DNA from 2 places in the Exiguobacterium sp. RIT452 genome. Region 1 is predicted to be linked to the other one. Evidence: riboswitches for the same ligand, from Rfam matches in the RefSeq annotation. Region 1 holds a riboswitch; the other holds the start of a gene.
What was found. Region 1 has a riboswitch for FMN ahead of ribD (bifunctional diaminohydroxyphosphoribosylaminopyrimidine deaminase/5-amino-6-(5-phosphoribosylamino)uracil reductase RibD). Riboswitches for the same ligand answer to the same signal wherever they lie in the genome.

Region 1 (16,116 bases):
TTAATGTGTTCCGGTCGGTTCCGTTCATCATCCTGCTCGTCGCGATCATTCCGCTGACACGGCTGCTCGTCGGGTCGTCGATCGGCACGAAGGCAGCAATCGTCCCGCTGGTCTTTTATGCGGCACCGTACATTGCCCGATTGATTGAAAGTTCACTGCTCGAAGTCAGTACGGGCGTCTTGGAAGCGGCGGAAGCGATGGGTGCGACACCGTTACAGACGATTTTCCGTTTCCTGTTGCCGGAAGCACTCAGCTCGCTTGTCCTGAACTTGACGATCGCGACGATTGGCTTGATCGGGGCATCGGCAATGGCCGGGGCGATCGGCGGCGGCGGCCTCGGGGATTTGGCCATCACCTACGGCTACCAACGATTTGATACGACCGTCATGATCATCACGGTCGGGATCCTCGTCATCCTGGTACAAGGCTTACAGACAACAGGTAACCTGTTGGCACGAAAAATTCGGAGACACTAACAAAACATAGAGAAGATAAGGGAGAGATGAACGATGAAAAAAGGATTAGCGATTGGTGCAGCATTGACGACGGTATTATTTGCAGGGTGTGCAGCGTCCGGGGAAGAGGATCAAAATACAGTCAAGCTTGGCGTCAGCGGCTCGGATACGCAAGTTTGGGAATACGTCGCGAAGAAAGCGAAAAAAGAGGGGATCACGATTGAACTCGTCAAGTTCTCCGATTATGTGCAACCGAACCTGGCACTCGCGGAAGGCGAAATCGATGCAAACTCGTTCCAGACGATTTCGTACTTCAATGCCTTTAAAAAAGAACATGACTTAAAGCTGTCGCCGATTGCGACGACCGTCATCGCACCGATGGGGATCTATTCGGATAAAGTCAAGGATGTCAAAGATATCCCGGTCGGTGGAGAGATTGCCGTCCCGAACGAGGCGACGAACATGGGACGAGCTCTCCTGTTGTTGCAGGAAGCCGGCTTAATCAAGTTGCCGGACGACTTTGACGGGAACGGAGCCGTCGACAAAATCGTCGAGAATCCGAAAAAGCTGAAGATCGTCCCGGTCGTCGCCGGACAGACGCCGCGTGTCCTGCCGGATGTATCGGCATCAATCATCAATAATGGAATCGCCGTGGATGCCGGCTTTAATCCGATCAAGGACTCGATTCTCCATGAAAATGAAACAGCGAAACCCTACATCAACATCATCGCGACACGGACGGAAGACAAAGACAAAAAGACGTTGAAGAAAATCGCTTCACTGTACCAACAGGATGATGTCGCGGAATTCATCAAAAAAGAGTACAAAGGAAGCACGATTCCGACGTTCGTCCCACTCAGTGACATCGGCGAATAACTAAAAATCCAAAGGAGCGTGACCCAAATGACGGTTCAGACAAAACGGGAAAACTTGATTCAAACGATTGAGCAGGATATCGAACAAAAACGCGAGTCGTATCTCGAGACGAGTCACCGGATTCATGCGACACCCGAGATTGGGAACGAGGAATATTTTGCCTCGCGCCATCATGCGGAACGCCTGACGGCAGAAGGGTTCACAGTTGAGCTCGGGGTCGCGGGACACGACACGGCGTTTTTGGCCCGGAAGACTTCGGATAAACCGGGGGCGACGGTTGCCTTCCTTGCCGAATACGATGCGTTGCCGGGGATTGGTCACGCCTGCGGTCACAATATCATCGGCACGACGAGTGTCGCAGCGGCGATCGCACTCAGTAAAATCATCGATGAGGTCGGGGGCAGTGTCGTCGTGCTCGGAACACCGGCAGAGGAAGGTGGACCAAACGGCAGTGCGAAAGGCAGCTTCGTCAAACATGACCTCCTGACAGGGATCGATGCGGCACTGATGATTCATCCGTCCGGACAAACGCGGATTACCGGTTCCTCGCTTGCCGTCGATCCACTCGATTTTGCCTTTACCGGCAAGCCGGCTCACGCGGCAGCGTCACCGGAAGAGGGCATCAATGCACTCGACGCCGTCATCCAACTCTTTAACGCCATCAATGCCTTGCGCCAGCAATTACCGAGCGATGTCCGGATTCACGGCATCATCACGGATGGCGGCGACGCGCCGAATATCATTCCGGAATACGCCAAAGCCCGCTTCTTCATCCGGGCGACGACGCGCGAACGGTTGAATGACGTGACGAAGAAGGTCAAAGCCGTTGCCGAAGGGGCGGCGCTTGCGACCGGGGCGACGCTTGAGGTCATCGCATTCCAAAATGAGGTCGACAATCTCCTGTTCAACCGGACGTTTGACGAGATTTTCCGAGAAGAGGCGACTGCGCTCGGGGAAGACGTCAAGACGGATGAACGCCCGGGTCTTGGTTCGACTGACGCCGGTAACATCAGCCAGGTCCTGCCGACGATCCATCCGTACATCAAGATCGGAGCGGATGATTTGGTCGCCCACACGGAAAGTTTCCGGGAAGCAGCGCGTTCGGAACAAGGCGATGAAGCCCTAATCGCCGGCGCAAAAATCCTGGCTCGGACGGCGTTACGCCTGTTGACGGACGGACAGTTGCTCGGGACGGTCAAACAGGAGTTCCATGACCGAAAAAACGGCTACTTGGCTTAATAGATAAAACGAAAAGTATGTTTCTGTCCGACGGATGATGTCTTTTAAAGTCCGTCAGATAGCGCATACTTTTTGTCGGAAATGGAAGTAAAAACAAATTCTTTTTTGTATTTTAAAATAACCTGTGCTAGTCTTGAGCTGTACAACTGAATAACCAGTTCTTCGGGGTAGGGTGAAAATCCCAACCGGCGGTGATGCGATTTTTGAATCGACGAGCCCGCGACCCATAGTGTACGCACTATGGCTGACTTGGTGTGATTCCAAGGCCGACGGTAAAGTCCGGATGGGAGAAGAACGAAAAAATGTGCTTGAAACCATTTTCTGAAAAAATACATTCAGAGAAAGGTCTATTTCTGTATGCTTTTAAACAGAAAAACAAGACGTTTCTTTCGTGACCCTTCAATCATGACGCCCTGCAAATGCAGCGGCGTCTTTTTCTTTTGAAAGGAGCGAAATCATGAAAAATAGAATGCATCATGCGATGCAATTGGCAGAGATGTTAGACGGACAAACAAGTCCAAATCCAAGTGTCGGCTGTGTGATCACGAAGCACGGACGGATCATCGGTTTTGGAGCGCACCGGTTTGCCGGCGGTCCCCATGCCGAAGTCGAAGCGTTACGGATGGCGGGAGAGGCGGCACGCGGCGCCGATCTGTATGTCACGCTGGAACCGTGTAACCATCACGGCAAAACACCTCCTTGCACGGAAGCAATCATTGCCGCCGGAATCAAGCGCGTGTTCGTCGCGACGGAAGATCGTCATTCGATCGTCGCGGGGCAGGGCATTGCACGTCTGCGCGACGCCGGACTGACGGTCGAAGTCGGATTGCTGCAAGACGAAGCGGTTCGTTTTTATACACCGTTTTGGCAAAGTATCGAGCGAAAACGGCCGGCTGTCACGGTGAAGATTGCTCAGACGCTAAACGGAATCATCACGACAGGTGAAAAACGCTGGATTACGTCAGAAGCCGCGCGAACGGCGGGACGCCGGTTGCGGGCAACACATGACGCCATCTTGGTCGGAAGTGAGACGGTTTTAATTGATGATCCGGCCCTGACGTTACGCAGTGAAGAGGGAATCGAACCGATTCGGGTCCTCGTTGATCGACGGGGGCGGTTGTCGGAGACGTTTCAGGTTTTGCATGACGGCTTGAATCCGACGTACTGGCTGACGGAACAGCCGCGAATCAGTTCCAAGCCGAATGTTACCGTCCTTGTCGGCACGTACTCGACACCGGACCAGATTCTCGAGACCTTATACGAACAAGGCATCCGGAGCCTCTTGATTGAAGGCGGGCCGACCATCCAGTCGGCATTTTTGGCAGCCGACCTTGTGGATCGAATCGATGTCTATCAGGCGCCTTCCGTCTTGAAGGGAACCAGTGGTTTGACGGGTACCGTAGAGGTCGAAGACCGATTTGCACTGACAGACGCCGAGCCGATCGGTCAGGATATCCATCTGCGGTATGAGCGGAAAGGAGAATGGACATGTTCACAGGATTGATTGAAGAAGTCGGAACGATCAAACGAAAAGTCCCGCGGCCGAACGGTCTGGCGCTGGAAATCGAAGCCCGGCACGTGCTCGAAGGAACAAAAATCGGTGACAGTATCGCGGTCGACGGCATCTGTTTGACCGTCACGGCGATGACAGCAACCGGATTTACGGCGGATGCGGTCCATGAAACGATTCGGGCGACAGCACTGCAGACATTGCGTGTCGGCACACCGGTTCAACTGGAACGGGCGATGCCGGCGAACGGACGATTCGGCGGTCACTTCGTCAGTGGCCACATTGACGGGACAGCCCGGCTGTTAAGCCGTCGACCGGACGGTGAAGCGATGGAATACCGGTTTGAGACCGCTGACTGGCGCAAATACTGTATTCCGAAAGGTTCGATTGCGATCAACGGAACCAGCTTGACGATTCAACATGTCCAAGCGGACAGTCTGACGATTTCGCTGATTCCGCATTCACGCCAAGTGACGACGTTCGACCGTTTACAGAGTGGAGCGCTCGTCAATATTGAGTGTGATCTGATGGCAAAACACTTGTATCACTTTACGCAACAGGAGCAGAAAACCGATTGGTCGGCATTTTTAGGAGGCGGAGCAGGATGAACGGATTTGATCTCATAGAAGAAGCGATTGAAGAGTTAAAACAAGGGCGTCCGATCATCGTCTGTGACGACGAAAATCGGGAAAACGAAGGCGATTTGATCCTGCTTGCGGAACATGCGACACCGGAACAAATCAATTTCATGATCACTCACGGCAAAGGACTTGTCTGTGTGCCGGTCAGTCCGCAACTGGCAAACCGATTGGAATTGAATCCGATGACGGACGTCAACACCGATCCGCACGGAACAGCCTTTACCATCAGTATCGACCACGAAGAGGCGAAGACCGGTATCAGCGCAGGCGAACGGGCCTTGACGATTCAACGGATGTTGACGGACCGAGCCGGTCAATTCAAACGTCCGGGACATATCTTCCCCTTGATCGCGAAAGAAGGCGGTGTCCGGGAACGGCGGGGTCATACAGAAGCCGGTGTTGACTTGGCACGACTCGCGGGAAGCGCAGAAGCGGCCGTCATTTGTGAAATCATCTTAGAAGACGGGACGATGGCGCGGGTTGACGACTTGTTGACGTATAAAGAAGTCCATGGACTGAAGATGATCACGATCGATGCGCTCGTTTCTTATCTGGAACGTCCCGTTCGACGCGAAGCCGACGTCTTGCTGCCGGCGGATCACGGAGCATTTCGGATGCTTGGTTACACGACGCCGGATGCGAAGGAACACGTCACCGTCTTATCGGGAGAACCGGAAGACGGCATGCTCGTCCGGCTTCATTCCGAATGTCTGACGGGAGACGTCTTTGGCTCGAAACGCTGTGATTGTGGTCCGCAACTTGATGCCGCACTGGAACGAATCGGACAGGAAGGCGGAGCTGTTCTCTACCTGCGCCAAGAGGGACGGGGAATCGGCTTGATGGCGAAGTTGAAAGCCTATGAGTTGCAGGAGCAGGGACTCGATACGGTCGAAGCGAATCACGCACTCGGTTATGCGACGGACTTACGTGATTACACGGTAGCTGCCGCGATGTTGCGTGATCTCGGCGTAACGAAAATTCGTCTGATGACCAATAATCCGGAAAAGCAACAGGCACTGGAAGAACAGGGTATAACGGTGCTCGAACGGGTGCCGCTTGAAATCGTACCGGTTCCGGAAAATAAAAATTATCTGCACACCAAACAAACGAAACTCGGGCATCTGCTCGACATCCAAGGAGGACAATAACATGGTATTCGAAGGCTTTTTAACAGGTGAGGGACTGCGCGTCGCAATCGTCGCGGCACGTTTTAATGAATTGATCACATCAAAATTAGTCGGAGGCGCAAACGACGCATTCCGTCGACACGGTGTGGCAGCGGACGCCGTCGATACGGCGTGGGTACCGGGAGCGTTTGAAATTCCGCTCGTCGCAGAAAAGCTCGCGAAAAGCGGCAACTACGATGCGGTCATCACGCTTGGAGCCGTCATCCGCGGGGCGACGTCGCATTACGATTATGTCTGCAATGAAGTGGCAAAAGGGGTTGCGAGTGCGTCACGTGAGACAGGCGTTCCCATCATTTTTGGTGTCCTGACGACCGATTCGATTGAACAAGCCGTCGAACGTGCGGGGACGAAAGCGGGCAATAAAGGATACGAAGCAGCTGTTTCGGCAATCGAAATGGCAAATCTGTTGCGGACGATCTAAGGATCGGAACGTAAGGCTAGAGACCTGTTTCTGATGGAAGCAGGTCTCTTTTTTTGTCGCCCGCGCAGGACTTTGAATGCTCTATCCCTAATGGAAGGAGAAGGACTTTTTCATGAAGGAGGAAAGGTACATGATCAGTCTTAAAAAATCGTATTATCTGCCGGGGATCTTACTTTTCATTGCGATGTACTACCTGTGGATTATTCTGTTGGAGGACCGGCCGGCGCTTTCGGCTTGGGGAAACAATCTATTCTCCATCATCGGTTGCCTAGCGGCAACAGTTCTCCTGCTCCAGGCGCACCGGACATTCCGTCAACAAGAAGGACGGTTTTTTCTATATTTGGCGTTCGGGACAGGGAGTTATCTGATTGCCGAATTGATTTGGATGTCTTATGAAAATATCCTGCGTGTGGATGTCCCCTTTCCAGGTGCGTCGGATGTTTTTTACATCCTGCAATCGGTTTGCTTTTTAGTCGCTTTTTTACATTTGATTCGCCGGCACGTCACGAAAAACCGGCTGATCAGTTTTATCTTCGATATTGCCATCGTCATGACGGTCGCCGTCACCTACAGCTGGTTTTTCTTGATTCGTCCCTTGTTCGATACACCGTTTGCGTCACGTGGCGAGGTGATTTTGGCGTTTGCCTATCCGATGTGTGACATCGTGCTTCTGTTTTGTATGATCAGCATTTATTACCTGTTTGAGAAAAAAGAGTGGCGCGAACGGATTCGTTTGTTCCAATTCTTGTTTTTAGGACTTTTACTGCAGGTTGTTGCCGACACGATGTTTGTCTATATGACGACTGTCAGCGGGAATGAAGCGGTTCGTTTGATTGATCCGTTATTCATCCTCGGATTATTGATGGTTGGTGTAGCGGGGCATGTCAACAAGTCGGTTAATGCGAACGAGCTGAATGACAGCCAGCAACGGAGTACGGTGCAACTGGGGAAACTGTTTTTGCCGTATCTGCTCGTTATCGTCCTGTTTTCAACGATGGCCCTGTATGCACGGCGCGACGAGGCCTTAAACGGGTTGATGATTGGCTGCGCGATTACGATTCTGTTGATTTTAATCCGACAGATCTTGATGATTTTGAGTAATCACGAATTAATAGAAGAAATTCATCATAAGGCAGACGAACTTGAAGAGAGTGAAGAGCGGTATAAGTCATTGTTTACGTATCATCCGGATGCCGTCTACTCGCTGGATCTGAAAGGGCGCATCAAAAGTGCCAATCCGTCCTTTGAAAAACTGACGGAGCAAAGTGCGGACCAACTGGTCGGCAAATCCTATCAACAGCTGATGGAACAACAAGCAGCGGCTGATGAGGAGATGACGGCGCATCAATTTGAAACGACATTTCGCAAATCGGGCGGGACGGATGTGTTACTGAACGTGACAAACATTCCGATTCGTGTCCGGGACCGGTTTGTCGGTATCTATGGAATCGGTCAGGATATCACACGGGTGCGGGAAAATGAATTGAAAATCCGCCGTCTTGCTTATTACGATCATTTGACCGGAGCGATCAACCGAACGTACTTTGAAGAAGTGCTTCATCATTTGGTGGAAGTGGAACAGGACGATGAAACGATCATCTTGTGCTTCATCGATTTGGATGACTTCAAACTCGTTAATGACTCGTTTGGCCACCACGTCGGAGATCAGTTGTTGATTCAAGTCGCAAGCCGCTTACAGGAGGTGACGGAGCCGGACGATCTTGTTGCGCGTCAAGGCGGGGATGAATTTACGGTCATCTTGCGTCATGTCGCATCGGAAACGGACGGACGGATTCGGACGGCCCGACTGCTCGAACGGTTACGCATGACCTATACGATTGATGAGATTGAACTGATTTCGAATCCAAGTATCGGAGCCGTCGGTTATCAGCGGACAACCGACAAGCCGATCGTGACGTTGTTGAAACAAGCTGATTTAGCGATGTACCAGGCCAAATCAAGCGGCGGGAAATCGATTATCTTCTTTGAAGACATTGCGGAGAAAGCGTCGTACCGATTGCGGCTTGAGTCCGAATTACCGGTTGCGATCGACACCAATCAATTGATTTTGTATTATCAACCGCAAGTCGACACGGTGACGTACCGGATGGTCGGTGTCGAAGGATTGATTCGCTGGAATCATCCGGAACTCGGCATGATTGCTCCGAACGACTTTATTCCGATGGCAGAAGAGGCGGGGATGATCATTCGTCTCGGCGAATGGGTGTTACGCGAAGGATTTTTACAGGCGAAGCAGTGGGAAGATGACGGCTTGACCTTGAAGGTCGGGCTGAACGTCTCGATGCAACAGTTCCACCATCCGACGTTTGTCCTGACACTTGTTCGACTTGTCGAAGAGACACAAGTCAATCCGGCACGAATTGATCTTGAAATCACGGAAGTCTCGGCCGTGGAAGATATTGAGGAGACGGTCGAGACGATGAATCGCCTGAAGGAACTCGGGTTTACGATTTCAATTGACGACTTCGGCACCGGCTACTCGTCCTTATCCCGACTGGCCGATTTTCCGATTGATACTTTGAAGATTCCACGCGAGTTCGTCGAAAAAATCCAACCGGCAACAACCGGCTACTCGATGATTTCTTCGATCATCCACTTGGCGAAATCGCTGGAGCTCGAAGTCATCGCCGAAGGAGTCGAGACGCTGGAACAGGTCAATGTCCTCAATCGTTTGGAGTGTTCACGGATGCAGGGGTATTACTTCGGTCGTCCGATGCCGCACGAACAGATTCCGGCGTTGTATCAAAAATAGGCAATCCCTTCCGTATCATGCGGAAAGGATTGCCTGTTTTTTTGTTCTCACTTGAGTGTTGTTGAGACCGAAATGCCTTTTTCGATGACGTCACGTTTCTTGTTCAGGACGTCACTCGTCAATAATTCAACGGACTCGAGCGGTTGTTCGATGATGAAGCCGAAGTTACCGGTCCGTGTCTCGGACGGTGCGTATGTCGTCGCGAGTGACTCGAGGTAGACATCGTCCTCGATCGTCTTCTCAGTCTTAGCGTCGAGTTTAAAATGGGCAACAGGGTTAAAGGTGACCGGTTCGTCACTTGTATTTGTGATCGTCACACGCGTCTTGACGAGGTCGAAGGATTCGTCATGGGTGAAGCCATGGAAAAAGTCGATCATCCCGTAACTGGGACGGGAATGGAACACCTTCATCTCTTCAATCTTCATCGTGATTGGTCCGATGGTGCGTGTCACATCGGGACGGACAATTTGTTTTAATGTCAGTTCACCTTTATCGTCGGAGACCGATTGGTTGACGGTCGTCAGCTTGCGGTCATCCGGTAATTGCGGGTTCGGGACATACGCGGCAGACTTCTCGATCGATACCGGTGTCTCCTGTTTCGGGACCGATTTTTCTGACGACTTCTCTTGGACGGTGTCTGGCGTAGTGCCGCAACCCGAAAGAATTGTCCCGAGCATCAAGGCAGCAAGTATCTGTTTCATGGAAAGTCTCCTTATTTCTTCGATTTCAACAGATCGAAGATGATTTTGGCATGATCCGTATTATCGACTTGTCCGGCGAATCGTTCCTTTGCAGGACCAAAGGCATAGACCGGAACATCTTCCCCGGTGTGTCCACCTGTCGTCCAGCCTGTATGCGAACGTTTGTTGAAGATGTCTTCGATCGCATTATCAACGTCGAGCACTTTTTTCGACTCTGCGGCACGTGAAACAGACTGGATTTCTTCCTCCGTCAAGGCAAGTCGGTTTTGATCGATGTACGTCGTCAAGGTCTTCCGGACATCTGCGCCTTCAATGATTTTTGCCGCCATGAAGTCCGGCGTCTTTTTCGCTGCTTTAATCGGCTCGGCGAACCAGTTGTAGATGCCGTCTGCTCCGATCGAGTAACCACCGGTCGAATGGTCGGCTGTTGCGACGACGAGCGTGTGTTTATCTTTTTTGGCGAAAGCGATCGCTGCTTTGAAGGCACGTTCGAAGTCTTCCATCTCGCTCATTGCTCCGACGATGTCGTTATCGTGACCCGCCCAGTCGATTTGGCTTCCTTCGACCATCAGGAAGAATCCTTTTTTGTTCGAATCAAGACGTTTGATGGCCGAGTTTGTCATCTGCTCGAGAGACGGGACGGTATTCTCGCGGTCGATTCGTTTTGGCAGTCCGCCGTCCGCAAACAGACCAAGAACCTGCTTGTTCTTATCTGCCTGCATTTGATCAAGATCCGTGACGTAGCTGTAACCGTCTTTCTTAAATGATTTTGTCAAATCGACATCCGGACGGACGAAGTTCGATTTCCCGCCGCCGAGCATGACGTCAATCTTGTGTTTTCCGTTGACACGTTCTTTGAAATAGTCGTCGGCGATGGCGTTCATATTCTTGCGGTTCTCATCATGCGCCCCGAATGAGGCCGGCGTCGCGTGTGTGATTTCGGACGTCGCGACAAGTCCCGTCGATTTGCCGCGTTGCTTTGCCGCTTCAAGGACGGTCTTGACTTCCGACTTATCGTTGTCGACAGCGATTGCCGCGTTATATGTTTTGACACCGGATGACATCGCCGTTGCGGCAGAAGCAGAGTCGGTGACGTTTTGTTCCGGATCTTCCGGATAGGTCATCTGTTGACCGACAAGATATTGATCGAATGCTGTTTTCTCAGCGACAGGTGTAGAAGGATCGTTTTTCAGATAACGGTGGGCAGACGTATAAGAAACACCCATTCCGTCACCAATCAAAAAGATGACGTTACGGATTTCCGGAGATTTAGATGATTTTGTCTTGGCCTCGGCGTTGTCGGTCGAGATCATCGTGCTAAGGGATAATGTCGATAATGCCATAATCGGGATGATTCGTTTCAACTTCATGGATGTTCCTCCTCAAGGAAAATGAATGTCAGTCGCTGCTGGGTAAAACCTACAGATCTAACTGTAGCGCTCGAATGTAAAACGAACATTTTGCTAGTGTAAATTTTCATAAAGAATGGCAGTAATCCTACAAGGTGAAAGACAAGACCTGACGGGAAAGGTGTAAGAACTGGAGAGAAAGGTAATAGCATACTATAGGCAATTGAAACATTTTCCATTAAGGACACGTAAATACAGATAATATGTTTTAAAGGAGGAACGGGAATGAAGAAAACGAGGTTTATGACAGTCGGATTCATGACGGTGGCAATCGGATTGGCAGGATGTAGCCAAACAGGTGAGAACGGTGGAAGTTCCACGGATTCAGGTCAGCTTTCCAATGCAGAACTGTTAAAAAAAGCAACCGCTGCACAGGAGAATATCAAATCGTTTCATATGGACAGTGATATGATGTCAGAAATTGGCGGTATGCCGATCAGTCAAAAGATTTCGGCAGACATCATTCAAAACCCGATGTCGATGTATCAAAAAATGACGATGAAAAATGCAGAAGATGGTACGGATATGGAGACAGAACTTTATCTCGTAAATGACAAAATGTATATGTCACAAGCAGGACAATGGTTAGTACAAGATGCATCCGAACTAGGGGATTTAATGAAAACAATGGAATCCTCTGCATCGACAGAACAAAGTTTAACGTTATTAAAAAAATATAAAGACAACTGGACGATGAAAAAAGAGGGCGATGTGTACCGCATCGATGTCGACCTTGAGGGAGACCAACTGAAAGCATTCATGAAAGATTCGCTTGAACAAACCGGACAACTTGCCCAGATGAAAGATGTCATGGACCAGGTCGATTATAAAAAGATGGAGTACTCGATGACCTATGACGCCAAGACCTATTATCCGCAGACACTCGATATGGAAATGGCATTTGAGATCGAGGAAGGAACAGAATTCACGATGGAAAATGCATCAACCTTCTCGAAATTCAATGAGATCAAGTCAATCGAGCTGCCGGAAGAAGCGAAAGACGCGCAAGAATTACCAAGCGCCACTCAATAAGATGCAGCTGAAACATCATAAAAGCAAACCGATTTCCGGTGATTGGTCCGGGAACCGGTTTGCTTGTTTAGTGTCTGTTAAATTTTAAATTGACGTAACACAGTCTGGAGAGATTCGGCCTGCTGTTGACTTGCCGTCGTCTGTTCCCGGACATCCCGGAAGGCTTGAACCGAATGATTCATCTGTTCGGACATCGACTGCGTGCCTTGGGCCCCATCGTTGACGGTGACTGCGACATCATGAATGACACCGAGCATGTTCGTCGTCAGCTCCTGTAACTGTCCGGCTTGTTCGGCAAAATGATCTGCCGCGTTCCCGAACACATGCGCATCGGTCCGGTATTGTTCGGATGCTTGTTCAAATAAGTCATAGTCATGAACAACTTTCGTATCGATGAAATGGAGCATTTCGCCGGATGCTGTATTGAGGTGCTCGACAGATTCGATGACGGATAACGACACGTCTTGAATCTGTTCGACGGTGGCACGACTGCTTTCGGCGAGCTTCCGGATTTCTTCCGCGACGACCGCAAATCCCCGTCCGACTTCCCCGGCGCGTGCCGCTTCAATCGAAGCGTTCAGTGATAATAAGTTCGTTTGTGCGGCAATCGAGAGGATCGCGTCGGAGAGGACGGAGATTTCTTTGACGGCTTTTGCCCGGACCATCGCATCCTCCAGTTTCGTTTTTGTCTCGGACAAGATGAGCGTCGCGTTAGATTTGGCTTCTGTCGCGACGACCTGAAGTGACTGTGCGCGTCGGTCGACGTCTTTTGCCAGCCGCCCGTTTTCACCGGCACTTGCGACGATTCCGTGGATGGTTGACTCCATGTCGACCGCGGATGAGTTCATTTCTTCTGCTGAAGCGGCCGTTTCCTCCATTCCGGCAGACAGATTTTCAATCGTATGTGAGGTCGAATGCATATCTTGATCCAACTCCCCGATACGTGCTGCGACATGCTGAGAGGTAGAAACGACATGGGTCGCTGTTCCATTCACTTGCTGGATGATTTGCCGCAGATTTCGGATAAACTGATTCATCGAGTCTGCGATGTGTCCGATTTCATCATGACGCGTCACTTGAAGCTGTGCCGTTAAATCGCCGCCCTGTGTCGCCAGTTCATGTGTCTTATCCTGTAACTGTTGCAAGGGGATGAAAATCGAGCGCAAAATGAAAAATGTAAAGACAACTCCGAGCACACTGATCAGACCAATGATGGAAAACAACAGGATATGTGCGCGGTTCGTCGCATCGGTAATACTGTTTCCGGCCTCTTGTGCCTGTTTGTTATTATAAGAAACGATTTTTTTTAAGCTGTCGGATACGGCAAAGTAGGAATCCCGGCTCGCACCTTCATAATAGGTGACAGCTTCTTGTTTCGTCTCCGGTGTGCTGAGTTCAACTAGCCGATCCGTCGTCTGTTCAAAGGTCGTCCATTTTTTCTGAAGATCATCAAACAGTCGGCGGTCTGATTCGCCATAAATCGTTTTTTCATAAGCCGTTAGATTTTTTTCGACGGTCGCAAGACCGTCTTGTAATCGTTTGTCATAATCAGCTTTGATCGTCGGGTCATCCTCTTGGATGTGTAACAGTTCGACACGCCGTAAATCGGATAATGCCGTATTCGTCTCGTGTGACAAGTTTAGCCCGGGAATCCAAGACGTGGTGATTTCCTGACTTTTTTGATCGGCATCGTTGAGTGCAAGTGCCCCAAATAAACCGACCGCGATCAGGCTGAGCAAAAGAATGGAGGACAATAAGACTAACTTCGTTTTAATCTTCATCATGCACGCTCCTTTTTGCGAAATGAACAACAATCCAACTACCTGTAATATAACAAGCGGACTCAAAAATTCACTTATATTTGAAAATTATAAGTTAGGTAATTATCTGCACGTGAAATTAAGTGTTGACAATAATCTGTAAATTCTGAAAAAATAGAAAAGTACATACCGAATTGGAGGAGGGGAATAGAATGGGAACATCGTTTAGTGATTGGATCAGCACGGTGTCAGACTTCGTTTGGGGACCACCGTTGCTTGTCTTTTTGGTCGGTACGGGGATTTACTTGACGATACGATTGGGATTCATTCAGATTACCAAGCTTCCATATGCGTTAAAACTCGCGTTTACGAAACATCAGGATGATACATCCGAAGGGGACATCAGTCACTTTCAAGCGTTGATGACAGCGCTCGCCGCAACGGTCGGTACGGGGAATATCGTCGGGGTGGCGACGGCAGTCGTGCTCGGGGGACCGGGAGCAATCGTCTGGATGTGGTTGTCCGGATTATTCGGAATGGCGACGAAGTATGCCGAGGCGATTCTTGCCGTCAAGTACCGGGTCGTTGATGAGAAGGGGCAGATGGCCGGGGGGCCGATGTACTATCTCGAACGGGGATTAAAACAAAAATGGTTAGGAGTGTTGTTTGCGGCATTTGCGTCACTCGCTGCCTTTGGGATCGGAAACGGTGTTCAAACGAACTCGGTTGCCCTTGCGATGAAGTCGACTTTTGACGTTCCGCTGTACGTAACAGGTATCGTCTTGATGGTCGCGACCGGAATCGTTATCATCGGTGGGGTCAAATCCATCGGGAAAGTCGTCAGCTACTTCGTTCCGTTCATGATTTTCTTTTATGTCGGCAGCGGTCTCGTGATTCTCGTCATGAACTATGACTTGATTCCGGGTGCAATCGCAACAATCTTCAGCAGTACGTTCTCGAATGAAGCCATCACAGGTGGTGCGATTGGGGCAGCGATCCGTTATGGTGTCGCGCGTGGGGTCTTTTCAAATGAAGCAGGACTGGGGTCAGCACCGATTGCTGCTGCTGCGGCGAAAACGGATTTCCCAGGTCGGCAGGCTCTCGTCTCGATGACCCAAGTCTTTCTCGATACACTCGTCGTCTGTTCGATCACCGGATTGACACTCGTCATGGGAGGTCAACTGGATACGAAATTAGAAGGTGTCGAATTGACGACGGCAAGTTTTGAAGTCTTTCTTGGACCGGCCGGAAAATACATCGTGACGATTGGTCTCGTCATGTTTGCCTTCTCGACGGTCCTCGGTTGGTCGTATTACGGAGAAAAATCGATCTATTATCTGTTTGGTCAAAAATCAATCCTGCCGTACCGGATTCTGTTTGTCCTTGTCGCCGGTCTCGGGGCGATGACGACGAACTTGAACATGGTCTGGGCAATCTCGGATGTCTTCAACGGACTGATGGCCATCCCGAACCTGATCGGATTGATTGGATTGTCCGGTGTCGTCATTGCTGAAACCCGGCTGTTCCGGGAACAGCTGAAACGGGAGGAAGCGAATCGAAAAATTTCATAGAGGGATACAACCCCCGCACTCTCGTTTGAGAACGCGGGGGTTGTTTGTGTTAAATCGATTGGTATAACATGACGGATTCATAGGGACGGAGTGTCACGAGACCGTCTTTTATCTGCAACTCCGGATAATTTTGAAGCAAGACCTCATGTTCGAACCACTCGTTTGGTAACGTGAACGAACACGTTGTTCCGTAAAAATTCGACAAGACAAGTAACTGTTCGTCGTCCGTTGTTCGTTCGTACGCCCAAAGCGATGGATCGTCCGGTGTCAGGAGACGATACCGGCCGTTCGTCAAAACATCATACTGTTTCCGCAACTGAATCAATTTCTGATAATGATAAAACACGGAATCGGAATCAGCGAGTGCCGCTTCGACATTGATCGTCGTATGGTTTGAAGCGACCGGAATCCAAGGAGTTTCCGTTGAAAAACCGCCATGCATCGAAGCATCCCATTGCATCGGTGTCCGCGCATTATCGCGTGACTTTTGCCGGATTGCAGCAAGAATCTGTTCGTCGTCGGCACCTTGCATCTTCTTTTC
Region 2 (16,116 bases), on a different contig from region 1:
GTAAACACATCCTTTCTTATAGCATCATTGTAACAGGGTTGAAAAATGTTCTCAATCTGGAAAACTTGTATACTAAAAAAGAAGTGCAACAGGAAGAGGGGGACAAGTGATGGAAATCAAGGTATATGGCGCCGCACAGACGTGTCCGAGTTGCGTCGGGGCACCAAGTTCGGAAGAGACCTACAGTTGGCTGCAGGCCGTTCTCGGACGGAAATATGAGACAGCGTTGACGTTTGAATATGTCGATTTTGAAGCCGCGACGGTCGAAGATGACTGGATTTTGGCTATAAAAGACGATGTCTATTTTTATCCGCTCGTCCTGCTTGACGGTGAGATGATTGACGAAGGGTACGTCCAATTGAAAAAAATCACCCAGGCAATCGATACGAGACTTGAAAAAACGGCCCCGGAATGACCGGCGCCGTTTTCTTATTTGATTTTTTTGTGTTTCCAGAGCACGCCGGACTTCAACAGGCGTGGGACTTTTCCGGTCAGCGCCTGTTTCCCCATGACGATTCCGAATCCGTCTGATTTTCCGAGCGATCCGAGCATCCCGCGTAACTTGATTTCCGGCAGTTTCGGTAACTTCTTGCCGGCCCATTTCGCCTGCAGGACATCGACGACTTGATCGGCTTGGTGTTCTGCGAGCTGACCGCTTGGAGCATACGGCAAACTGGCACAGTCCCCGATGACGAAGACATTTTCATGTTCCGGCACATGGTGGTGTTCCGTCAGCTTGATCCGTCCACCGCTGTCTGCTTCAAACCCAAGATCGCGCACGACTTTGACCGGTTGCGTGCCGGCCGTCCAAATCGTCAAGTTCGACGGATAGGCGTCATCCCCGTTTTGGACGTCATCCGCCGTGACAAACGTGACGTTGGAATTGTTGATGACTTCGACGTCGTGCTCTTCGAACCATTCCTGAACGTACGTCGATACTTTATCCGAGAGGAAGGACAAGACAGACGGACCGCGGTCGAATAACCGGATTTTTAAATCTTTCCGGCTTTCATGCAGTTCACTGGCCAGTTCGACACCGGAGAGACCGGCTCCGACGATCGAAACGATCGCCCCCGGAGAAAGTCCGCAGATCGCTTGTTGTGTTTTCCGTGATTCCTCGAGTGTCTGGATGCTGTACGTAAACTCTTGTGCGCCCGGTATGTTATGGTATTTGTCTTCACACCCTAAAGCGATGACTAAATCATCATAAAAAAGTTCCGTACCGTCTTGCAGATGGACGGAGTTCGTCTCGGGTGAAATCTGGACGACGTGACCATATTTATATGTGAGGTGTTCTCCTTCCGGAAATGCGATTCGGACATCCCGATCCGACAATGTTCCGGCAGCCAGTGCGTAATATTCTGTTTTTAAGGCATGATACGGTAAACGATCGACGAGTGTCACAGCGACCTCTTCATCCTTGAATCGTTCACAAATCCGCATCCCACCGTATCCGCCACCTAAAACAACCAGTTGCTTCATAACTTAAAATCCCCCTTAGTTCCCCTAAATCAGTCTGACCTTGTATAATACGACATGAGGAAAGATAATTCCTGCTTGAAGGAGGAAAAAAAGTGAATCCGATTATTGAATTTTGTATCAGTAACTTAGCGACGGGGACCCAGGTCGTCATGCAACAACTCGAACGGGACCCGAATGTCGATGTCGTCGAATATGGTTGCCTCGGATATTGCGGGATCTGCTCACTCGATCATTTTTGTCTGGTCGATGGCGAAACCGTTGTCGGAGAGACACCGGAAGAACTGCTTGAAAAGATTTATCAGAAAATCGAAGAAAACGAGCTCTAAAAAAATCCCCGTGTCTCAGATGAGACCGGGGATTTATGTCTGTCAGCGGGCGCGGCTTCGGACTTAGAAGGATTGTTGGCGACGCATCATCCATGGTTTGAGTTTCAAGAACAGCGGAATGAAGAGTGCTGAGATGAACATCGCCTTGATGATGTTAAACGGCAGGATACCGGCCGTGATCGTCGTCCATTTGACGGCTGGATCCAACATGTAATCCATTCCGAAGAACCAAGCATACGCTGGAAGAATTAAGATATAGTTGAGGATTGCGAGACCAAGTGCCATCGTGATCGTACCTGCGACAAGACCGGTTGCAAGACCTTTTGTAGATTTCTTTTTATGGTAGAACCAACTGACCGGAAGAATGAAGGCGACACCGGCAGCGAAGTTTGCGAGCTCTCCGACCGGAACACCGCTTCCGCGGAAGATGTAGTACAAGACGTTTTTGAGTGCTTCGACGATGACACCTGCAATCGGTGAGAACATGATGGCAGCGATCAAAGCGGGAACGTCACTGAAGTCGATCTTCAGATAGTTCGGTAAAAACGGCAGTGGAAAGTTGAGTAACATGAGAACAAACGAAATTGAACCTAACATGGATAACGTGACCATCTTTTGTGTGCGTTTCATACGAGTATAATCTCCTTTTGCTCGTTCCTCTCGATGAAGTATTGGCATGGCTGCGTCCAAAATAAACCCCCATCGAAAAGTGTTCGATAGGGGAGAAGTCCGCAATAAACTAAACCTGAACGATTTTTGCAAAAATCGGTTCAAGAAATAGAAACATGCCGCCATCTTCTCCCATCCAGACTATACTGTCGGCTCCTGAGTCACACAGAATCAGCAAATAGCGCCCTATTCGCTCGCGGGCTTCAGACGAATCGTCTGTTTACCGCCGGTCGGGAATTTCACCCTGCCCTGAAGATGGAACGATTTAATTTTTTTTGATACAACTCCTTTATACAACGAATTCAAGATAGTTTCAAGCAACTAGGTTTCGATTCCCTCTGAAATTGCGTATACTGATAAAAAAGGGAAGGTGATGACATGATTCATTTAACAGAAGCGGCCGCACTCCAAGTCAAAGAGATGATGTTGCAGGCGCCGAACGATGAACAGAATCTGCGGATGCTCGTTCAAGGCGGCGGATGCAGTGGTCTCTCCTACGGTATGGGCTTTGACAGCCAAAAGGAGACTGACTTAACCTTTGAGCAACATGGGGTGAAAGTGATTGTCGATCAAAAAGATTATCCGGTCGTCAAAGGACTGGAAGTAGATTATAAACAATCGATGCTCGGCGGTGGATTCACGATCACGAATCCGAACGCCATTGCGACATGTGGATGCGGGACGTCGTTCCGGACCGCAACAAATGCCGGTACACCCGGCGGATGTTAATCTAATCCGTTTCACCGCAGACGATGCCGTCTGCGGTTTTTTTGTTTTCAAAGCGAGAGGAACAGGACTTCACGGTGTAGATGGAGAAGGACTAACAAGAACGTTAGAACGCCATGACGAGGGAGGACTATCGATGCGGAAAGTACTGATTTTTGGTGGAACACGTTACTTTGGTCGACGTTTGGCATTACGGCTTGCGGAATCGGGGGATGATGTGACGATTGTCACGCGCGGCGAGCATACACCGCCGGTCGCGAAGGGCTTGACATTTTTTAAGGGAGACCGGACGTCAAGCAGTACGATGAAGGATCTTGGAAGTCAGAACTGGGACATCATCTATGACAATATCTGCTTTAATCCCTATCAGGCGAAGCTTGCGGTGGATGCTTTCGAAGGGAAAGTCGGACGCTATATCTTAACGTCGACGATGTCCGTCTATGAGCAGGGTGGAACAAACATCTCAGAGCGGACTTACAATCCGTTTCCCGGGAAATATGACTTGGAAAAAGAACATGATTACGGGGAAGGAAAACGTCAGGCAGAAAGTTACTTTTTCCAACGGGCGACTTTCCCGGTCATCGCCGTTCGATTCCCGGTCGTCCTAGGACCGGACGATTATACGGAACGACTGGTGTTCCATATTAAACGGGCCTTGGCCGATCAACCAATCGTTGCTGAAAATTTATATGCGAAGATGGGTTATATCTCGAGTTATGAAGCGGCAGCCTTCCTCGAATGGTGCGGTCGGTCGACGATGACCGGACCGATCAATGCAGCAAGTGACGGCGTGTTATCGATTCAGGACTTAATGGATAAAATTGATCGCGTGGCGAAGACGACCTCCCGGTTTGAAACGAAGGGAGACGATCCGTCCCCATTGGCACCGGATCACGATTTTTATATGGATACGACAGCCGCAAAACAAGCGGGGTATCTATTCCAACATGTCGACGACTGGCTCGATCGACTCATTGAAGAGGAGGTTCGCAATCACAAATGATTACGTTAATCAAACCGTCCGTGCAACTTGAAGTCGAATACCTCGATTTTCTGACCGAGTGGCAACAATCCGGTGAAGCCATCGTCCCAAGTGTCGTCAGCAAAACGTTTTTTCCGTTAGCTGATTTTTTAGAGGCGCAGCAACAAGAAGAACAGGTGGCCCCGAAAAACTGGGTCACCCATTCGACCTATTGGTTGTACGATGGACAACGAATTGTCGGCGCGGTCAATTTCCGGCATGACTTAAACGACCAACTGCAACAAATCGGCGGTCATATCGGTTACGGAATTCGTCCGAGTGCCCGGCAGAACGGCTATGCGACAGAAGGGTTGCGTCAAGCGCTCGCCGTCGCACGAGAGCGGGGGCTTGCCTCTGTCTTGATCACCTGCAGTGCGGACAATATCGCATCCGGCCGCGTCATCCTGGCGAACGGCGGTCAAGAGATTGCATCGTATGTCAAAGAGGACGGCGGACGTGTCCGACGTTTCATCATTCCGCTGGGAGAATGAGCACTATAAACATTCGATTAGCCGTTTCGGAAGACGCCGACCGCATTGCGCAAGTGCATATCGCCTCTTGGCGGGAAACGTATCACGGTATCATTCCAACGATGTATCTGGAGCAGTTGTCGCACGACAAGCGGAAACACTGCTGGCGGAAAAGTCTGACGGAAGGTCCGGTCTTCGTTGCGCTTGACCAGACAAACGAAGTCATCGGATTTGCGAACGGTGGACCAAGCAGGGGGAGCAAAGGGACGGAAGGAGAGTTGTACGCGCTCTATCTTTTAAAAACCCATCAAGGGCAAGGGACAGGGAAGCGGTTGTTTGACCACGTCCTAGCAGACCTGCGGCAGCAAGGATTCTCGTCTTGTATCGTCAAAGTGTTGGCAGATAATCCGTCCCGTTTCTTTTATGAACGCTTCGGCGGACGTCTCGTTTTTGAACAACGGATCGAGCGGGGCGGGGAACAACTGATGGAGTACACGTATCGAATTATGCTCTGACGATCATCTAATTTATAGGCAAAAAAAGCAGCGTCACTTCGATCCGGAAATCGAGGTGACGCTGCTGTTGGGTCATACTTAATGGTTTTTGACTTTTTCGAAAAGACTTGTGGAGTGTTGCGGATGACGGGCTGATGGGTCAACAAGCAACTTCGCTTGGTTGACGGCAATCGGAGCTTCTCCGAAACCGGTCGCAATCAGTTTGACACGACCGTCATAGGTCGCGATATCCCCACAGGCAAAGACGCCGGGAATTGCTGTTTCCATCTTCGAGTTAACGCGGATCGAATTACGTTCGAACTCGACTTCCCACTCCTTGAGTGGTCCGAGCGAGGAAACGAAACCAAAGTTACAGACGACATCATCTGCGCCGACGACGATGACTTCATCCGTTTCGGCATGTTTAAACGTCAGCGTTTCGATGCTGTCATCCCCTGTGACCGATTCGAGCGTATACGGTGTCATGACATTGACGGACGAGTTATGCAACAATTCGACCGTATGTTCATGAGCCCGGAATTTATCACGACGGTGGACGAGCGTGACGGATTTCGCGATCGGCTCAAGCATCAAGGACCAATCGACGGCGGAATCGCCGCCGCCGAGCAAGACGACTTGACGGTCTTTGAAGCGGTCCATCTCGTTGACGAAGTAATGCAGGTTACTTGTCTCAAACCGTTCTGCATCGGCAACGCCGAGCGGGCGGGCGGCAAACGAGCCGTTTCCGGCGGTCAGAATGACGGTTTTCGTGTAATGTTCTCCCTTATTCGTCACGAGGCGGATCAGTCCGTCATCGAGACGTTCGTAAGCAAGCACTGTCTCGCCGAGGACATAGGTCGGATCAAATTCGTTTGCCTGTTCGAGCAGACGATCGACTAAATCCTGTGCTTTGACTTTCGGGAAGCCGGCAATATCGTATATATATTTTTCAGGATAAAGCGTCGCCAGTTGTCCACCGAGTTGTGGCAGACTTTCGATGACTTTCGTCTTCATCTGACGCATGCCTGAGTAAAAAGCGGTGAACAGTCCGACTGGACCACCGCCGATAATCGTTACATCATATGGTTGGTGCATCTGAGTCCCTCCTAAAGTTGGATACTCCTATTATATAGGAAGATGGGTTCCATGTGGCAAGTGCGGGACATCTCACATTTTTTTCAGGGATTGCATATTTTTACTTTGCAATCTATGATAGAAAATGGTTCAATGAACGTATAGACGTGTGAACATTATTTGAACAAAGTTTTTGAGCATTTATCTGCAATTGAATGTGAAGAAAATCACAACAAAACTATTAAGCGTAAGGGGTATCAGAACATGAACACACCAAACATTGTTATTCTTGGAGCCGGCTACGGTGGATTGATCACAGCAGTCAACCTTCAAAAAAAACTTGGCGTTGACCAAGCGAACATCACTTTAATCAACAAACACGATTATCATTACCAAACAACGTGGTTACACGAACCAGCAGCAGGAACGATGTCTGCTGAACAAGCGCGTATCTACATCAATGATGTCATCAATCCTTCACGTGTCAAACTCGTCAAAGGTATCGTCGAGAAGGTCGATACGGCAAACAACACAGTGAAGCTCGTCGACGGTGGAACAGTCCCTTACGATTATGTCGTCGTGGCGCTTGGTGGCGTTCCTGAAACATTCGGCATTAAAGGGTTGAAAGAGAACGCTCTAACGATCAGTTCATTGAACAGTGTCCGAAAAATCAAGGAACACATCGACTACTCATTCGCAGAGTACAAAACGACGGGTTCAACAAACCGTTCACTCTTGACGATTGTCGTCGGTGGTGCTGGATTTACGGGTATTGAGTTCATGGGTGAACTCGTCAACCGGATTCCTGAACTTTGCAAACAATATGATATCCCACGCGAACTCGTTCGTGTCGTCAATATCGAAGCGGCTCCAACGGTCCTTCCTGGATTTGATGCGGATCTCGTCAACTACGCACACAAATGGCTTGAGCGCCAAGGCATCGAGTTCAAACTCGGTAACGGCATCAAGGAATGTGCACCGGGCAGCGTGACATTCGGACCGCTCCAAGGTGACACAACAGAAACGATCGAAGCGAACACAATCATCTGGACAGGTGGCGTCAGCGGTAACCCGGTTGTTGCAGCATCTGGCTTTGAAGCGATGCGTAACCGTGTCGTCGTCGCAGAAGACCTCCGTGTTCCTGGACATGAAAATGTCTTCATGATCGGTGACTGTTCAGCTGTTATGGATCCGGCTTCAAACCGTCCGTACCCGCCGACTGCTCAGATCGCGACACAACAAGCACACAAAGTGGCTGAGAACATTTCGGCACTGATCGGTGGACGTCAAACATCGACATTCACATATGAGAACAAAGGAACAGTCGCTTCACTTGGTCATAAAGACGGCATCGGCATGGTCTTCGGTAAGAAGATTTACGGCCGCAATGCATCATTCATGAAAAAAGTCATCGACAACAAGCATTTCCTTGAGCTCAAAAAAATTGGTCTTGCCATCAAAAAAGGTAAATTCTAAGTTCACGTTTTAGGCAAATGTACACTCGTGCATTTGCCTTTTTTGTCGGTTATACTAAAAGAGATTCAAAGGGGGAACAGTATGCATATCATTCAAGCCGTGATCGGGAGTGTTCTTTATCTCGTCATGTTCTTTAGTATCGGTTTTATCTTAAACATGTTGTTACGCAGTACGTGGATCATGCTTGTGTTGTATCCGCTGATCATCATCATGATGATTGATAATCAATCGACGCTTGATTATTTCACGAATGCACGCGAAGCGATTCCGAATCTGGGTGAACGGATCATGGGTCTGCAGACGGCAGATGTCACGATGTTTGCAGCCGGTCTTGCCGGAATCATCATCGCCGGTATGTCGATTCGCTTCCTGCGTAAAAGCGGTTACCAAATGTTTTAAAGTCTACTTGAGTGAGTAGACTTTTTTAGTGCGTTAAAACACGTTATAATGAAAACAGTGTCTTTTTAAAAAAATGTGTAAGAGCAGATAGGGTTGAGAGCGAATGGATAAACAAATGTACCACGTTATCAAGGTCTTGAATAATAATGTCGTCATTTGTTCGACTGGTGCGAATCAGGAAGTCATTATCCTCGCGAAAGGGATTGGCTTCGGTCGGAAGCCAGGCGATCAACTAACGGATCTTGAGAAGCTGGAAAAAGTCTATACGTTAAAAGATAAAGACGAGCAGGCGCAGTACAAAGCACTCGTCGGGCATCTCGATGAAAACTTCATCGCTTTGATGAACGAGATCGTTTCCATGATTGAGACACGGTTCGGAAAACGTGTTGATGAACATATTCATATCGGATTGACGGATCACTTGACGTTTACCTTCAAACGTTTGGAGCAAGGAATGGAAGTGACGAATCCATTTCTCGCGGAAACGGAAGCGTTGTATCCGGAAGAATACGCGCTGGCAGAAGAAATCGTCGAATTCATCAGTGCGGAGATGAATTTTTATTTACCACCGGCCGAAACCGGGTTCATCGCCCTTCATATCCATTCGGCGACGAACTTCAAAGATGTTCTCGAAGTGAACCGGCATCATCAATTGGTCGGATTGATTGCCAGTCACATCGAGCAACGGTTGCAGATCAAAATCGACCGAAAATCATTGGATTACAAGCGCTTAATCCGCCACTTGCGTTCGGCGATTGAAAGGGTTTCCAATGGGGAGTATCTAGAGGCGCCAGAAAAAGTAGAAAAGCTATTGCGTGAAGAATATCCGCTGTGCTATGATACTGCTTGGGAGCTGATGTCCATCATGGAACGTCAGCTGAAGAAAGCGGTACCGCGCGGTGAAGCGACGTATCTTACGATGCATCTGCAACGCTTAGTGCAGTACGATTTAGGTAAATGACCGCACGGACTACGTGTTACTGATACGATCAGGCATGAGTGGGATGTCGGGCAAAATGGTTTATTTCCGTTAGATTTTTTCGCGGGATAAGTGTATTTTGTCTACAATCCGCTCGTGCCTGATTTTTTTCTGTAAAAATCGGTCGGATGTCTGACTTTTTTCAACCCGTCATTGGTATTATTCATTATTTTTAGTTTTTACATCAAAAGGAGGAAACACACATGTTCAAACAGATTTTTGCTGTTCTTCAACGTGTTGGTAAAGCGTTGATGCTTCCTGTTGCGATTTTGCCTGCTGCCGGTATCTTACTCGGATTCGGTAACGCCATGCAAAATCCGAACTTGACGTCAAAACTCGAGTTCTTGAAAAATGATGCAATCATCAAGGTTGCAAAATTAATGGAAGCAGCCGGAGATATCATCTTCGGTAACTTAGCACTCTTATTCGCCGTCGGTGTCGCGATCGGATTAGCAGGAGACGGCGCAGCCGGACTTGCTGCCATCGTCGGATTCCTGATCATGAACAAAACAATGAGCGTTTGGCTCGGCGTTACACCAGAAATGGTGGCAAATGGTCAAGGATATGCCAACGTACTTGGTATTCCAACGCTTCAAACAGGGGTTTTCGGTGGTATCATCATCGGTTTGATCGCCGCCTGGGCCTACGGTAAGTATCATAATCTCGAATTGCCGCAGTTCCTCGGATTCTTCGCAGGAAAACGTTTTGTTCCAATCGTTACAGCAGTTGTTTCGTTGTTCGCAGGTCTTGTACTTGTTTTCGTTTGGCCGTTCGCTCAAGACGGGTTGAACACATTCTCCCACTTCATGATGGAGAAAAACCCGACGCTTGCAGCATTCGTCTTTGGTCTCATTGAACGTTCATTGATTCCATTTGGTCTTCACCATATCTTCTATGCACCATTCTGGTTCGAATTCGGTTCGTACACGAATGCAGCAGGAGACGTCGTTCGTGGTGACCAAGCAATCTTCTTCGCTCAGTTAAAAGATAACGTTGAATTAACAGCTGGTACGTTCATGACTGGTAAATTCCCGTTCATGATGTTCGGTCTTCCAGCAGCAGCACTTGCAATGTACCACGAAGCACGCCCAGAGCGTCGCGCAGTCGTTGGTGGTCTTCTTGGATCAGCAGCACTTACAGCGTTCTTAACAGGTATCACAGAGCCAATCGAATTCGCATTCTTATTCGTTGCTCCAATCTTGTTCGCAGTTCACGCAGTCTTCGCAGGTCTTTCGTTCATGACAATGCAACTCTTGAACGTTAAAATCGGGATGACATTCTCAGGTGGATTGATTGACTTCCTTCTCTTCGGTGTCCTTCCAGGGCGTACGCAGTGGTGGCTCGTCATCGTCGTCGGTCTTGTTCTCGCAGTTGTTTACTACGTTGGATTCCGTTTCGCAATCCGCAAGTTCAACTTGAAAACACCAGGTCGTGAAGACGAAGTACAAGAAACGTCAATGGCTCAAGGATCTGAGCTTGCAGCAGGTATCCTCGATGCACTCGGTTCTGAATCAAACATCAAACACCTTGACGCATGTATCACACGTCTTCGTGTTGAAGTTCTTGATAAATCAAAAGTTGATAAAAACGAATTGAAAAAATTAGGTGCGGCAGGTGTTCTTGAGGTTGGTAACAACGTTCAAGCAATCTACGGACCAAAATCAGATAACATTAAATCTGAAATTCAAGCGGTCATCAACTCACGTAAACAAGAAAAATCAGTCTAATGCGCTAAAGAACCTTTCCGATTCGGAAAGGTTCTTTTTTTCTGGAAATAAATATGAAACAAATAGTTTTGTGCGAGAAACATTAAGGGTATGAACTAAGTAGTCTGGTCAAAAAAAGGAGGGAAATCACTGATGTGGAAAAATGTGTTCGGTGTGTTGCAACGGATCGGTAAAGCGTTGATGTTACCGGTTGCGATCCTACCGGCAGCGGGGCTTCTCCTGGCGTTTGGTACGGCGTTTCAAAACCCGAATCTGACGCAGTATCTTCCATTTCTCGAAAATGACGCACTGGTCGTCATTTGGCGGGTTATGCAGGATGCGGGGGATATCATCTTTGCCAATCTAGGATTATTGTTTGCCGTCGGGGTTGCGATTGGTCTTGCGAATGGTGAAGGGGTCGCAGGATTAGCCGCGATTGTTGGATTCTTGATCATGAACAAGGTCATCAGTTCGTTTTTACAGATTACACCGGAAAAGATTACAGAAGCACAGCAGTCGAGTGACTTATCGTATGCCACCGTGTTAGGGATACCGACCCTGCAAATGGGGGTATTCGGAGGGATCATCGCCGGATTGATAGCGGCGTACAGCTATAATAAATTCTTTAAAATTAAATTGCCGGACTTCCTTGGATTCTTTGCCGGTAAACGGTTTGTCCCGATTGCCACAGCGCTATTCAGTTTAGTCGCTGGTTTTGCGCTGTCTTACATTTGGCCGCCGATCGGAACGGGAATCAATACGTTCTCGAAAACGATCATCGAATCAAATGAAACGTTATCTGCCTTCATCTTTGGATTAGTCGAACGTTCTCTCATTCCGTTTGGTCTGCACCACATTTGGTATTCAAGTTTCTGGTTCCAGTTTGGCGAATATACGGATAAAGCCGGTACGATCGTCAACGGGGATCAGCGGATTTTCTTCGCTCAATTGAAAGACGGGGTTCCGTTCACAGCCGGGACATACATGACCGGTAAATATCCGTTCATGATGTTCGGTCTTCCGGCCGCCTGTCTTGCGATGTATCATACCGTCGCGAAAGACCGCCGGAAAGCGGTCGAAGGGTTATACTTCTCCGCTGCCCTGACATCATTTTTGACAGGGATCACCGAGCCGGTTGAGTTCTCATTCGTATTCGTGGCACCATTGTTGTTTGCAGTCCACGCTGTTTTTGCCGGATTATCGTTCATGATCATGGACATTTTGAACGTCAAGATCGGGATGACATTCTCCGGAGGATTAATTGATTACACGTTATTTGGTATTTTACCGAACCGGACCTCCTGGTGGCTTGTCATACCGGTTGGACTTGCTTTCGCGGTCATCTACTACTTCGGTTTCCGCTTCGTCATCCAAAAGTTCGATTTGAAGATTCCCGGACGCGAAGCGATTCAAGAAGGAGCTGCAACATCAAGTGCAACGGCAGGCGAATTGCCGTATGAAATTCTGCAAGCCTTTGGCGGTGCCTCGAACATCAAACACTTGGATGCCTGTATCACACGGCTCCGGATTACCGTCAACGATAAGTCAGGCGTCAACAAAGAGCGGTTGAAACAGTTGGGTGCCGCGGGTGTCCTTGAAGTCGGAGACAACGTACAAGCGATCTTCGGTCCGAAGTCGGATGGCATCAAGACCGAGATGGCAGAAATCATGAACGATCCGAACTATAAACCACCGGTCAAACCGGAAGCAGATCCGATTCCACAAGTGCCGACGGGAGCGGAAGCACGGACCGATGACCGGTCGGGCTTAGCCGGAACAGACGGTGCTTATGTACCGAGTGACGGTTATGTTTCTCCATTGAGCGGTGTGATTCGTTCGCTCGATGACGTACCGGATCAAGTCTTCTCCGGACGGATGATGGGAGACGGTTATGCGATTGAGCCGACAGAAGGATATGTCGTTTCCCCGGTTTCGGGTGAAATCACAACCTTCTTCCCAACCAAACACGCGATTGGCATCCTTGCGGATAATGGAGACGAGATCTTGATTCATATCGGCATTGATACCGTTTCGCTTGAAGGAAAAGGATTTGAAGCCCTTGCGAAAGCGGGCGATCGGGTCGAACCAGGTTCGCCGTTGTTAAGCGTCGATCTGGAACAAATCCGACCACTCGTCCCGTCACTCTTGACACCGATCATCGTCACAAACAGCGGCGACCGGAAAGTCTCGGTCGATGTTGGAAAAACAGTCGAAGCCGGCGAAAAAATGTCGTATGACATCAAGTGATTTCCGCAAGACACGATCTCTTCTTTTGGAGAGACCGTGTCTTTTTTTGATGTTAAACATTCAGTAATGAGAATTTGCACATATGATGATACAATGAATAAGCTATTATGAAGATTAGCTATTTTTTCAAGGGAGAGGTGAGTCGATGGCTACAACTTCGACAAAAACACGTTATGTCGTGTTGGGTTTATTGATCGGGATTTTAGTGGCGGCGATGGACAATACCATCGTTGCGACGGCGATGCCGACGATTGTCAGTGAATTAAACGGATTTGATCAATATGCGTGGGTGACTTCCGCCTATATGATTGCGACCGTCGCCGGCATGCCGATTTTCGGTAAGTTGAGTGATATGTATGGTCGGAAACGATTTTTCCTGTTCGGGATGTTACTTTTTATCGCCGGCAGTGTACTGTGCGGAATGGCGGACTCAATCATTGAATTATCCATTTATCGTGCCGTTCAAGGTCTTGGCGGCGGTGCTTTGATGCCGATCGCGTTTACAATCATCTTTGATATTTTCCCACCGGAAAAGCGGGGGAAGGTCAGTGGATTATTTGGTGCCGTTTTCGGAATTTCAAGTATTTTCGGACCGTTGCTTGGTGCGGTCTTGACCGATGCCATCAACTGGCGTTGGGTGTTTTACATCAATATCCCGCTCGGTATATTGGCGTTGACGCTCGTCTCGCTGTTCTACAAGGAATCACCGGTTCACCGGACGCAAAAAATCGATTATGCCGGAGCGGTGACGTTAGTCGCAGGATTAGTTCTGTTCTTATTGGCGCTTGAGATGGGCGGAAAAGATTATGCCTGGAGTTCACCGCAAATTTTAGGATTATTCGGTGCAGCACTTGTCGCCTTCATCGTTTTTGGTTTCATCGAACGTCGGGCGGCGGATCCCGTCATTACATTCAGTTTATTTAGACGCCAACTGTTTGCGGCGACACAAGGGGTGGCGTTCTTTTACGGATTTGTCTTCATCTCTGCCAGTGTCTTCATCCCGATTTTTGTGCAAGGGGTATTTGGTGGAAGTGCGACCAACTCCGGTTTGATCTTGATGCCGATGCTGATTGCATCAGTCGTCTCGGCACAACTCGGCGGACGTCTGCCGAATAAATACGGATTCCGAAACGTCATGCTCGTCTCGGCCGTCTTCTTCTTGTTAGGCGTCTATCTGTTAAGCACGATGTCCCTCGAAACATCGAGAACAGCCATCACGATCTACATGATCATTTTAGGTTTTGGTGTCGGGTTCAGTTTCTCGTTACTCAACTTGGCGAGTATCAACGGAATTGAGATGCAACGTCGGGGAGCCGCCACTTCGATGGGGTCAACGTTCCGGACGATTGGGATGACACTTGGGGTGACGGTCCTTGGGATCATTCAATCCCGGACGTTCTCATCGACCATCAGTGAGCAGTTGCCAAACGGGAACGCACCGGATGGCGGGCAATTCCCAACGGCTTCAGCCCTTGCGAAGATGCCGCCGGAAGTAGCGAACGCCATCAAGTCGTCACTTGCAGAATCGATTTCGTCGGTCTATTTGTGGGCGTTGATTCCGGCAGTGCTCGGTGTCGTCTTTGTGTTCTTGATGGGAAATGAACGACCAACCTTAAAAGAAGGACAAGGCGAACGACCGAAAATAAAGCAAGCATAAAAAGAAAATCAACGAACAAAATTTAACTCAAAAGAAATCATTTGGATATGCACTCGCTTTCCTCAGGCGAGACACAAGCCAATTTTCCTGCCCCGTGTGGGCAGGAAAGCGGGTCTTGTTTGTCTCTGACAGCGCAGTTTACTTCTGCGCTTTTTCCTGTAGGAGTCTCGTGCATCAAATGATGTCTTTAAAGCGAAACAGTGGGACGGATTTTAAAATCCGTCCCTTATTTGTGTTGCACAATACTAGAGAGAAGAAGTAATTCCTTTTGACGCGACAAAAAAACACGCCCCGAGATGGGACGTGTCCGAAACACCTTATTTTTTGATATCGAATGTTGTGCTGAGGAAGTTGACGACATCTTCCGCTGTATCCATATCGAGTACTTGTTCAACGATTGCTTCACACTCTGCTTTGTTCAAGCGAGTCATCAAGCTGCGTGCGCGAAGGACAGAAGAAGCTGACATCGAGAATTCGTCGAGTCCGAGTCCGAGAAGGATTGGGAGCGCGAGTTCTTCTCCAGCCATCTCACCACACATGCCGACCCATTTGCCTGCTTTGTGTGCTTCTGTAATGACGTTGTTCAACAAGTTCAAGATCGCTGGGTTGAATGGTTGGTAGAGATAAGAAACTTTTTCATTCATCCGGTCAGCGGCCATTGTGTATTGAATCAAGTCGTTTGTTCCGACTGAGAAGAAGTCGACTTCTTTCGCGAATTGTTTCGCCATGACAGCCGTTGATGGAATCTCGACCATCATTCCGACTTCGATCTCTTCTGAAACCGTCACACCTTCTGCTTGAAGGTTTGCTTTTTCTTCCAAGAGAAGTGCTTTTGCTGCACGGAATTCTTCGAGTGTCGCGATCATTGGGAACATGACAGCAAGTTTTCCGTACGCACTTGCGCGGAGAAGGGCACGAAGTTGTGTCCGGAAGAGATCTGTTTGATCCAAGCAAAGACGGATTGCACGGTATCCGAGGAACGGGTTCATCTCATGCGGGAGATCGAGGTAAGACAACTCTTTGTCGCCGCCGATATCAAGTGTCCGGATGACAACTTTTTTATCGCTCATCGATTCGAGAACCGTTTTGTATGCTGTGAACTGCTCGTCTTCCGTCGGGAACGTTTCAGCGTCCATGTAGAGGAACTCTGTCCGGTATAATCCGACTGCTTCCGCACCGTTTTCGAGAACACCTTTTACATCGTTTGGTGTTCCGATGTTCGCTGCGAGCTCGACGTGATGACCGTCCGCTGTAACTGTTTTTTCGTTTTTGAGTTTTTTCCACTCTTCTTTTTGAGCGATATACGCTGAACGTTTTTCTTCATATTCTGCGATTTGTTCGCTTGAAGGGTTGACGATGACGTCACCTTCCGTACCATCAAGAATCAAGA

Region 2: it holds a riboswitch for FMN, as region 1 does, so the genes downstream of both, D3D03_RS08685 (ECF transporter S component) here and ribD (bifunctional diaminohydroxyphosphoribosylaminopyrimidine deaminase/5-amino-6-(5-phosphoribosylamino)uracil reductase RibD) in region 1, are expected to answer to the same signal.

Annotation. Positions count from the first base shown of each region.
Region 1 covers NZ_QXJB01000008.1:55,375-71,490, reverse strand. The annotation lists gene D3D03_RS14620 (methionine ABC transporter permease) at 1-476, shown strand, start outside; gene D3D03_RS14615 (MetQ/NlpA family ABC transporter substrate-binding protein) at 510-1,331, shown strand; gene D3D03_RS14610 (M20 family metallopeptidase) at 1,359-2,570, shown strand; FMN riboswitch at 2,725-2,869, shown strand; gene ribD (bifunctional diaminohydroxyphosphoribosylaminopyrimidine deaminase/5-amino-6-(5-phosphoribosylamino)uracil reductase RibD) at 3,028-4,074, shown strand; gene ribE (riboflavin synthase) at 4,059-4,688, shown strand; gene ribB (3,4-dihydroxy-2-butanone-4-phosphate synthase) at 4,685-5,869, shown strand; gene ribH (6,7-dimethyl-8-ribityllumazine synthase) at 5,871-6,329, shown strand; gene D3D03_RS14585 (putative bifunctional diguanylate cyclase/phosphodiesterase) at 6,460-9,102, shown strand; gene D3D03_RS14580 (DUF4352 domain-containing protein) at 9,150-9,803, opposite strand; gene D3D03_RS14575 (alkaline phosphatase) at 9,815-11,173, opposite strand; gene D3D03_RS14570 (DUF6612 family protein) at 11,438-12,244, shown strand; gene D3D03_RS14565 (methyl-accepting chemotaxis protein) at 12,322-14,025, opposite strand; gene D3D03_RS14560 (alanine/glycine:cation symporter family protein) at 14,217-15,575, shown strand; gene treC (alpha,alpha-phosphotrehalase) at 15,625-16,116, opposite strand, start outside.
Region 2 covers NZ_QXJB01000002.1:628,844-644,959, reverse strand. The annotation lists gene D3D03_RS08700 (DUF1462 family protein) at 110-415, shown strand; gene D3D03_RS08695 (NAD(P)/FAD-dependent oxidoreductase) at 430-1,482, opposite strand; gene D3D03_RS08690 (YuzB family protein) at 1,575-1,808, shown strand; gene D3D03_RS08685 (ECF transporter S component) at 1,872-2,438, opposite strand; FMN riboswitch at 2,598-2,738, opposite strand; gene D3D03_RS08680 (HesB/IscA family protein) at 2,856-3,206, shown strand; gene D3D03_RS08675 (NAD-dependent epimerase/dehydratase family protein) at 3,340-4,206, shown strand; gene D3D03_RS08670 (GNAT family N-acetyltransferase) at 4,203-4,715, shown strand; gene D3D03_RS08665 (GNAT family N-acetyltransferase) at 4,712-5,209, shown strand; gene D3D03_RS08660 (NAD(P)/FAD-dependent oxidoreductase) at 5,288-6,283, opposite strand; gene D3D03_RS08655 (NAD(P)/FAD-dependent oxidoreductase) at 6,527-7,738, shown strand; gene D3D03_RS08650 (YuiB family protein) at 7,820-8,137, shown strand; gene glcT (glucose PTS transporter transcription antiterminator GlcT) at 8,241-9,098, shown strand; gene ptsG (glucose-specific PTS transporter subunit IIBC) at 9,320-10,843, shown strand; gene ptsG (glucose-specific PTS transporter subunit IIBC) at 10,976-13,069, shown strand; gene D3D03_RS08630 (MDR family MFS transporter) at 13,215-14,726, shown strand; gene ptsP (phosphoenolpyruvate--protein phosphotransferase) at 15,044-16,116, opposite strand, start outside.